DNA from 3 places in the Fictibacillus arsenicus genome. Region 1 is predicted to be linked to each of the others. Evidence: riboswitches for the same ligand, from Rfam matches in the RefSeq annotation. Region 1 holds a riboswitch; each other region holds the start of a gene.
What was found. A riboswitch is a leader RNA that binds a small molecule or an ion and turns the genes downstream of it on or off. The one in region 1 is predicted to bind S-adenosylmethionine.

Region 1 (3,278 bases):
TCACATTTTGTGCAATAGAAGCTGTGTTCAAAGAAGAGTGTGGTGATACCGATCTCATCGGCGGTAAACTGTGAAAAGATCTCCTGAGCTTCATACGTCCCGTAATAACTGCCTACACCAGCATGATCACGGCCAACAATAAAATGTGTGCAGCCATAGTTCTTTCTCACAAGTGCGTGAAAAATGGCTTCGCGCGGTCCGGCATAGCGCATCGCTGCAGGAAATACAGCAAGGAATACACGGTCACTCGGATAATAGTTTTTAAGAAGTACGTGATAGCTTTCCATACGTACATCTGCAGGTATATCATCAGACTTCGTTTCGCCGACTAGCGGGTTTAGAAAGAGCCCATCAACCGTCTCGAGCGCTGTTTTTTGAATATATTCGTGCGCACGGTGCACTGGATTTCTCGTTTGAAAACCAACTACTGTTTTCCACCCTAAACTGCTAAACTTTTTTCTAGTTTCATTTGGATCTAGGTGGTAGTTCTTAAAAGATTTTTTTTCAGGCCGTTTAACGAGCGTGATGTCCCCGCCCACATAAACTGTCGGCCGCTCAAGCAGCTTATTTACGCCTGGATGTTCTATGTCAGAAGTTTTATAGACTTTCTCTGCTTCAATATGCTTATCTGGGAAATAGATATCACCAACCTGCAAGATCCCGTATGTCTCGCCATCACACACGAGCCGAACATCTTCTCCTGTACTAAGAGATTGTGCGGTTTCATGAGTCACTGGCAATGTAATCGGGAGACTCCAAACAGTTCCATCACTCAGCCTGATACGATCTACGACAGATTGATAGTCTGCTTGATTTAAAAACCCGGTTAATGGGCTGTATGCTCCGATGGCTATTAATTCAAGGTCACTAAGTGCTGTTGCATCAAGCTCAATTTCTTTTTGTATGTGCTTATACGGTGTATCCGGTCTAAAACGATTAATTAATGTTCCTCCGTGTGCATGTAAAGTTGCCATATTGTTTCTCTCCTCCTATTTTTCTTAGCCTTCATGAAGACCACATTCTAATTTCCCAGTTCCTGACCAACGGCCGGAACGGAGATCCTCTGGGTCAATAGCGGCTTTAGTGCAAGGTTTACAGCCGATACTTGGATACCCATTATCGTGAAGTGTGTTATAAGGCAGATTATGTTTATGGACGTATCGCCATATGTCTATCAACGTCCAGTGAATGAGCGGACAAATCTTAATACTGCGGAAACGCTCATCTTTGTTAATAAACTGCGTTTTTTTCCTCGTAGGTGACTGTTCACGGCGCAATCCTGAAAGCCAGGCTTTTACACCGTTGAGCTCTTCTTCTAAAGGAATTATTTTTCTAATGCTGCAGCACTGATTTGAATTTACCTTCCAAAGCTCTTTACCATGTTTAATTGCTTGTTCCTCAAGTGTTACAGCTGGTTTTTTAAGCTTAATTCTCAGCCACGGATACCTTTTCTTTGCAGCATTAATCACCTCATATGTTTCCTGAAAATGCAGCTGTGTATCTAAAAAAACTACTTGAGCATCTGGTTTGACTTGAGAAACAAGATCCACTAAAACACTTCCTTCGATTCCAAAGCTGCACGCATATACGAGATCGTCGTCATACATTTCATACGCCCATTTCAGGACATCTAATGCACCTTTCTCAAGGTTGTCACTATTAAACTCTTGAATGTTGTTATCCCATGTTTCATAGGTGAGCAATTTTTTACCTCCTTCATGAAAAACAAATAGACCAACAAAAAGCGGCTTTAACGTTTTAAGGGACATGCCCTTTACGTTAAAACCGCCTCTAGTTTTCTAGTCAGCGCTATTTAATTCGTACCTTCTCGTTTTTTTCGAGTTGAATCACTTTTCCATCTTGCACGATTAAAGTTACGGATCCAAATTTGATGTTGCTCAGCATTTTCTGAAGCTGAGGAAGAAAATCGTTTTCACTCTTTTCGTTCGCCACTCCACTGGCCTCCCTTTTTTACAAAATATCTCTAATAAAACAAAAAACCTTCCCATTTCGGAAAGATAGTGGAGGTAAACGTATTACCTTATCTTCCAAAATGTAAAAACATTCTGCTGGAGTTAGCACCTTACGAATCGCAGGTTGCCGGGTTTCATCGGGCCAGTTCCCTTCACCACTCTGGATAAGAGTTTAATTTTTAAAAATCATATCACATCTGAAACGGATATCAAGCCCTAATTTTTTTATTTCTTGTTTTTTCTGAAAAAATTAAACCTGCAGTTGACAATTTGTCTTCCTGGAACATATAGTAATAACTAAAATTTCATCCGAATTTGCTGATCGGAAAAACCGAAGGCTCTTAACATGACTTGTTAAGGGCCTTTTTATTTTGAGGAGGAATTTGATGAAAAAGTTAATAGTTCTAGCGCTTATTGGACTTATGGCACAGCTGATCGACGGCTCACTCGGAATGGCATATGGGGTTACTTCGACTTCCCTGCTCTTGGTAGCGGGGATTGCGCCCGCAGCAGCATCTGCCTCTGTCCACCTTGCTGAAGTTGTGACAACAGCAGCATCCGGAGTTTCCCATATTAAGTTTGGAAACGTTGATAAGCAGGTGGTTCTCCGCTTAATTCTGCCGGGTTCGATCGGTGCATTTTTAGGCGCTTGTTTTTTAAGCAGCCTTCCAGGAGATATTGTGAAACCATATGTTTCTCTATTTCTTATTATTCTTGGAATCTATATTTTGTTTCGTTTTCTCTATAAACTTGGAGAAAGAAAGACGGCACCCTCTGAAAACTCTTTTTCAAAAAAACAGCTAATGCCCCTTGGCTTACTTGCTGGATTTCTAGATGCGACAGGTGGTGGTGGATGGGGTCCTGTAACAACTCCTGTCCTTATGGCAAAAGATATGAAAACTAGAAAAGTTATAGGTTCCGTTGATACGAGTGAATTTGCTGTAGCCGTTTCAGCTTCTGCTGGATTCTTTATTGCTCTTGGATGGGAGCAAGTTGAATGGCTCTGGGTTGGTGCCCTCATGGCAGGCGGTATCGTTGCAGCTCCGATTGCTGCATGGCTCGTCCGAATAATTCCCTCACACATTTTAGGGGTCTTAGTTGGTGGGCTGATTATCGTAACTAATGTTAGGACTCTGTTTTTGACCATTGGTTTGTCATCTCATGTTATGTTTGCCATTTATTTTGTTCTTGCGGCATTTTGGGCTGTAGGTATCATCTATACAGTAAAAAGCTTTCCGAAAAAAAGTAATGACGAAAATAAAAATCCGAAATTTTTGAAAAATTCAGTTGACTATTGATTATTAG
Region 2 (3,278 bases), 1.3 Mb from region 1:
ATAAAATGGTTGGTTTTATTATGCATGCATATGAAAAAGAAACATCAGATATGTACTGGATTAACGGGTTTATCATTGATAAAAAATATCAAGGAATCGGCTATGGAAGGGCAGCTATTATTGAAATGATCGCTTGGATCAGAAAGTCATTTAATCAGTGCTGCGAGATCCGGATAACCGTATATCAGGATAATCATCATGCAAAAAAGCTATATGAGAGTTTAGGATTCATTAAGACCACTCTAATGTCTGGAGAGGAAGAAGTGTGGCGTTTGCCTTTGGAAAAAGCTATGCGTAAAAAGAGTACAAAATAACATGTAATTACTTGTAATACATCACGTGAAGGTGTTCATGATGATCGAGTGTTGCGAGCAGAATATCAGGCAGTATAGTATTCTGTTTTTGAATTTGATCTAACAGCCAAGCCTCATTTTTTCCTGTTTCCAAAAGTTCTTGTTGATTGATTTTTCCTTCTTTAATGACAACCTGAGGATAATCGAATGGCTTTGGCGGCAAGTTTATATCTTTTTGAATAACGGTTTGGTATTGCGGCTGTAAAAATGAAGTAATGGTGCCATTGGATTCAAACAAAGCGAGTGCGACTTCTTGAATATCTATTACCCTATGTTTTCGCAGTTCAGAAAATAAAACATCCATTGAAATTCGGGCTTTTTTTAAGTTCTTATATAAAATTTGTCCATTCTTTACTAACGGAATAGGTGCCGGATCTATTAATTTTCTTAGCGGGTGCCAATGAAGGCCAGTCATGGTTGTAGTCACATAAAGAATAACAAGAACGGACATTGTGATAAGAGAACCTTTAAGCCCAAGATGCTGGTCAGAAAGCGGATGGGCAATGATGTTTCCAAAGATGAGAGCCATAATGAAATCTAATAAACGAAGCTGTGAAAAAGATCGTTGTCCCATCAATTTTACAGCAAACAGCATAAAGAAAAAGGCAACGATTGCCCTTAGAATCCATTCGATCGCCAATAAATTCTCTTGAGCTTGATAAAAATCCAGCATACTAGCACCTCGTAAATTCTTGATGCATATAGTATGGTCGTAAAAAATGACTTTTTAACCAGAAATAAATTATAAAAATAGTTTGACTATTCGTGCAGGTATGCTACAATCAATTTTAAATTAAAACTTAATCGAATTTCTTCTTATCCAGAGAGGTGGAGGGACTGACCCTGTGAAGCCTCGGCAACCAGCACATTTGTGCACGGTGCCAATTTCAGGGAAGCTTAGGGAATAAGCTCCGAAGATGAGAAGCAAGTGGGTACTTTTTTCGATATTCGAACCCCTTCGCTCTTTTCTTGGAGTGAGGGGTTTTTATTATTTTAAGGAGGTGGACGGCATTAAAAAAGGAGTGAAAGTATGGCAGTACTTTCACCCCGGCTGCGATTATCATCCTTGAGGAGGACACAGTATCGCTTAAATATTTTATCATTTTAAGTGAAATGGCGTCCAATTCAGGGAAAAATCCTTGAGGAGGAAAATAAATGAGTGAGTTGAAATTTGCGTATTGGGTACCGAATGTAAGCGGAGGTTTGGTCGTATCTAAGCTGCCGCAGGAAACAGACTGGACATTTGAAGCGAATAAACGTTATGCACAAATCGCGGAGGAATCAGGATTTGACTTTGCACTTCTTCAGACGCGATTCTTTGCCAGCTATGGTGCAGAATATCAGCTGGAGGCGGCTACACTTGCAGCAGCACTGGCAAGTGTAACGAAAAAGATTAATCTTATTTCAGCCGTTCATCCTGGTCTATGGCATCCTGGTGTTTATGCGAAAATGATGGCTACACTGGATAATATCTCTGGTGGCCGTGCTGCGATTAACGTAGTAAGCGGCTGGTTTAAAGGCGAGTTTACAGGCTACGGGGAACCGTGGCTGGAGCATGACGAACGATATCGCCGTTCTGAAGAATTTATTAGAGTTATAAGAAGTCTTTGGACAGAAGAAGAGACAACTTTTAAAGGTGATTTTTACAGAATAAATGGCGCTCCTTTGAAGCCGAAACCTGTTCAAAAGCCAACCCCTCCAATCTTTCAAGGAGGAAACTCAAAAGCTGCTAAAGAAATGGCAGCGAGAGTTTCAGATTGGTATTTTATGAACGGCAACACGACTGAGGGTTTTAAGAATCAGATCGAAGAAGTAAAAGCATTAGCTAAGAAAGAAGGTCGTACTTTGAAGTATGCGGCCAATGGATTTGTCATTGTACGAGATACAGAAGAAGAGGCTGTTCAAGTACTGCGTGATATTGTATCGAACGCTGATGTTGAAGCCGTTGAAGGATTTGGAGAGGCTGTAAAAGAAGCGGGGCAATCTTCTAAGGAAAAAGAAGGTATGTGGGCAAATTCAACATTCGAAGATCTCGTCCAATACAATGATGGATTTAAGACAGGATTGATCGGGACGCCTGAACAAGTAGCTGACCGCATTATTGAGCTGAAACAACTTGGAGTGGACCTTGTTTTGACAGCCTTTTTACATTATGAAAAAGATTTGAAGGACTTTGGGGAGAAAGTGATACCGCTGGTGAAAGAAAAAGAAACCAGATTGAAGGAAGAAGGAGTGCTTGTTTAGATTTGATACGAATATTGAGAAAAAGTCGCCATTGGCGGCTTTTTTGTTTTGTATTGTATAGAATTTACGAGCGATTCTGGAATTTTACGAGTGATTCTAAAATTTTTACAAGCAATTCTCAGTTCACGGGTTAAAATCGTAGTTCTTCTTCAGTTTGTAAGACTTAAGACCCAGGCGCCACTACCAGCCTTAAAAATTTATGGAAAGAACTTAGGGAAAATTCATCATTGACGATGATAATCATTATCATTTAAGGTTATACATGTAATTAATAATGAGAATCATTTTCAGTAATCTAAATTCAATCAAAATCTCAAGGAGGAGCAAACATGAGCACCTTACAAATGGAAATGAACGAACTTTATCTGAAGCAGCAGGAAAAACGGGAATCAAACGCGAGATCCTACCCTAGACGCATACCGATTGCTATAGAAGAAGCTGAAGGAATCTATGTAAAAGATGCAGATGGAAGAAAATTCATAGATTGTCTGGCCGGGGCAGGGACGCTGGCACTTGGGCATAATCATCCGGTTGTGATCGATGCGATTGAAAAAGTGCTACATGACAAGCGTCCATTACATACACTGGATTTAACGACGCCAGTAAAAGAAGAATTCGTAAGTGAAGTGTTTGATAGTTTACCAGAAGAATTCGCGAAACGAGCAAAGATTCAATTTTGCG
Region 3 (3,278 bases), 640 kb from region 1:
ATGGATGATTTCATCCTTTTTGTTAGAAGATATCCGTGAGAACAGCTTCCCTACTCCTTCTCGAATCGAGATGTTTTCGTTTAAAATATCGTTCACAATCGGCTGCCATCCATCTGGAGCGAACTCTTCCATTATGGCTACGATGTTGTCTTTCTCGGTAACAGTTCCGTCAAAATCGCAGAAGATTAGTTTGCGCGTCATGTTACAGGTACTCCTCCCCATAACTCCAAAGCTTTTTGAAGTTCCGGGTGTTTCTCGGCATAATTTTCAAGGTCTTCGCCTATAACTGCTGCATCTACAGCTTGACGAAATGCACGTGCCCCGCCTGCAGCTCCGTCAGGATGACCGTGAATTCCTCCGCCAGCATTAATAACACTGTCTAAGCCAAAATCATTGAACAATACAGGAGTTAATCCAGGATGTATCCCAGCTGATGGTACCGGGAATGATTTTTTCAGCGCAATATTTTCTGTCGTTAAAGCTTCTGCAATATTTAGTGTTTCATCTCTATCAAGTGCCACACTTCCATATGGAGACGGGAACAGTACAAGATCTGCTCCTGCATATCGCAAAAGTTTTCCGAGCAATACTGAGTAACCTATTCCATAGAGAGAAGATGAACCGATTGCACCTGACAACGCAGGATGTGCCATTATCGGAAGAGGTATTTCTTTATCTTCTGCCAGCTCCTGAAGCACATCTGGACCATAAGATAGCACATTAAACAGCAATGCATTTGCACCTAGATCTGCAGCGCGCCTTGCTTTATCACGCAGATCACTTGTTCTTCCGGTTAAGTTCACAGCGTAAAGCGTTTTTTCCCCAGTTCGGTCTTCCGCTTGCTGCAATACTTCTTTTGCCGCCTTAATGCGGTCCTCAAACGGTGTCAGCGGATTATCAAAAAGAATTTCATCATCCTTCACAAGGTCGACGCCGCCAAGTGACTGTTCATATAGCTGCTGTTTAAAGAATGAAAGATCTTTACCCAGCACTCCTTTAAAAATACTCATAACTAGGGGACGGTTATGGACACCTAAAATCTCACGTATTCCAGATATACCGTACTTCGGTCCTGGGAAACTCGATTCCAGCTGTTTATCAAACTCCAAATCTATGAGTTTTATTTCTCCATCAAGTGACAGTTTGCCAAAGACAGTTGTTAAGATCGCTGGAATATCGTTAGAAAAATTTGCTGATGGATAAGAGATCTTCAGCAATCCCCTCGTACGCTGGTTTCCTAAAAACCGATCAGCTTCATCGTCACGCTCCAGTTCAACAACGCTCTCTACAACACCTTTATGTTTTCGAAGCTGTTCCTGCTCAAGCAGCGGCAGATCCGTCCAAGATCCTACTGTCAATCCCAGTGCAATGCCTTCCGCTTTTTTATCTAAATTTCCTTTTTTGTCATGAACCAAATAGGTCGCAGTTACTTTTCCCATATCGTTAAAACTCCTTTCAAACACAATAAAAAGCCCCATCCAAAAGGAAGGGGCACTAAATATCGCAGGTCCGCTTCCTCTCATCTCTCAGTCTATTTGACTGCAAGAATTAGCACCGTTTTCAGCTGAAAATAAGCTGAATGGTTGCCGGGTTTCATCGGGCTAGTCCCTCCACCTGCTCTTAATAAGAGTGCAAATTGTTCGAATATAATATTAATTGTGATTATGACAGGCCATGAAGATCCTGTCAACAATTTTTTAAATGACTTTTGCGATTCTGTCGGCTGCTTCTATTAGCCTATCTTCTGAAGTAAGCAAACCTGCCCTCACATATTTGTCTCCTTCTTTTCCAAATCCGATCCCTGGAGCAACGACAACATGCGCTTTTTCTAGTAAATGATCCGCAAACGTTTCTGACGTGTATCCTTCAGGAACTGGCAGCCAGCAGAAGAACGAACCCTTTGGAGCTTCGACGTTCCAGCCGTTTTCTCTTAACCTGCCGATAAAAGCATTGCGCCTCTTTTCATATGTTGCTACCAGCTCATCCACGCATTCCTGGGATTCATTGAGTGCTGCGGCCGCTGCATGCTGCACGGCTCCAAATAGACTGACATAAAAATGGTCTTGAAGAAGGTTGATAGATTCAATGACTTGCTCATTTCCGACTGCGAAACCGACACGCCAGCCAGCCATGTTGTAAGTTTTGGACAATGTATAGATTTCTATTCCAACTTCTTTCGCTCCATCAGCCTCTAAAAAGCTGACAGGCTTTTTACCTTCAAATCCAATCGCACCATACGCAAAATCATGGCACACTAAAATATCATGCTTTTTTGCCAGTTCAACGGTATCTTCAAAAAAGTCTTTTGTTGCGACACCAGCCGTCGGATTGTTCGGATAGTTTAAGAACATAAGTTTAGCTTCTTGCAGCACATTTTCTTCTAAACGATCATAATCAGGCAAAAAAGCATTCTCTGCTAAGAGAGGCATCGTCTCCATCTTCGCCCCAGCCATTGCAATTCCTGACCAGTAATCAGGATATCCTGGATCTGGAACAAGAGCAATATCTCCAGAATTTAAATAGCATTGAGATAACTCTACTAAACCCGTTTTACCTCCGAACAATACTGCTACTTCTTTTTCCGGATCCAGCGTAACTCCGTATTCTCTTTTATAAAAATCGGCTGCAGCCTGCTTTAAAAAAGAATGTCCGCGAAACGGCGAGTATTTGTGATATGCAGGATTGTCTGCCCCTTCTTTTAACGCTTCTACAATATGATTTGGCGTGGGCTGGTCCGGGTTCCCTTGTCCAAGATTAATAACATCATAGCCTTGCTCCACATAATGTGATACTTTTTTTACAAGTTTAGCGAAAAATTGCTCTGGCAGTTTAGCCATGACCTCTGCCTGTTCAAAACGTTTCAAACGATCACTTCCAGTCTAATTTGAATGTTCTTGAAATTCTAATCAGTTATGTTATACGCTTAAGGAAATTCTGTAAAGACTTTTTTTGGTATTTCTATGCCAGATAGGAGTGTTTTTTTATGAAAATAGTATGTATACAAGTGGATGTCCAATTTGGAAATCCTGAAAAAAATATGGAGCATATCGAGAAAAAAATCCGTGAGGCAGTTCGGCTTTATAAGCCTGACTCCATAGTACTTCCTGAACTTTGGGATACAGGGTATGATCTGACGCGCCTAGACGAGATCAGTGATGAAAATGGTGAAAAAGCAAAAAAATGGCTCAGTTCCCTTGCAAAAGAGTTTGGAATTAACCTCATTGGCGGATCTGTTGCATTCCGTAAAGGTAATGACGTTTATAATACGATGCTGAGCT

Region 2: it holds a riboswitch for S-adenosylmethionine, as region 1 does, so the genes downstream of both, sfnG (dimethylsulfone monooxygenase SfnG) here and ABE41_RS11400 (YezD family protein) in region 1, are expected to answer to the same signal.
Region 3: it holds a riboswitch for S-adenosylmethionine, as region 1 does, so the genes downstream of both, ABE41_RS08290 (2,3-diketo-5-methylthiopentyl-1-phosphate enolase) here and ABE41_RS11400 (YezD family protein) in region 1, are expected to answer to the same signal.

What each region holds. Positions count from the first base shown of each region.
Region 1 is NZ_CP016761.1:2,213,895-2,217,172, forward strand. It holds gene sat (sulfate adenylyltransferase) at 1-974, opposite strand, end outside; gene ABE41_RS11395 (phosphoadenylyl-sulfate reductase) at 999-1,703, opposite strand; gene ABE41_RS11400 (YezD family protein) at 1,810-1,953, opposite strand; SAM riboswitch class I at 2,039-2,144, opposite strand; gene ABE41_RS11405 (sulfite exporter TauE/SafE family protein) at 2,360-3,271, shown strand.
Region 2 is NZ_CP016761.1:888,206-891,483, forward strand. It holds gene ABE41_RS04730 (GNAT family N-acetyltransferase) at 1-314, shown strand, start outside; gene ABE41_RS04735 (DUF421 domain-containing protein) at 322-1,023, opposite strand; SAM riboswitch class I at 1,167-1,277, shown strand; gene sfnG (dimethylsulfone monooxygenase SfnG) at 1,509-2,597, shown strand; gene ABE41_RS04745 (aspartate aminotransferase family protein) at 2,927-3,278, shown strand, end outside.
Region 3 is NZ_CP016761.1:1,575,923-1,579,200, reverse strand. It holds gene ABE41_RS08295 (2-hydroxy-3-keto-5-methylthiopentenyl-1-phosphate phosphatase) at 1-201, opposite strand, end outside; gene ABE41_RS08290 (2,3-diketo-5-methylthiopentyl-1-phosphate enolase) at 198-1,439, opposite strand; SAM riboswitch class I at 1,517-1,630, opposite strand; gene ABE41_RS08285 (pyridoxal phosphate-dependent aminotransferase) at 1,698-2,864, opposite strand; gene ABE41_RS08280 (carbon-nitrogen family hydrolase) at 2,984-3,278, shown strand, end outside.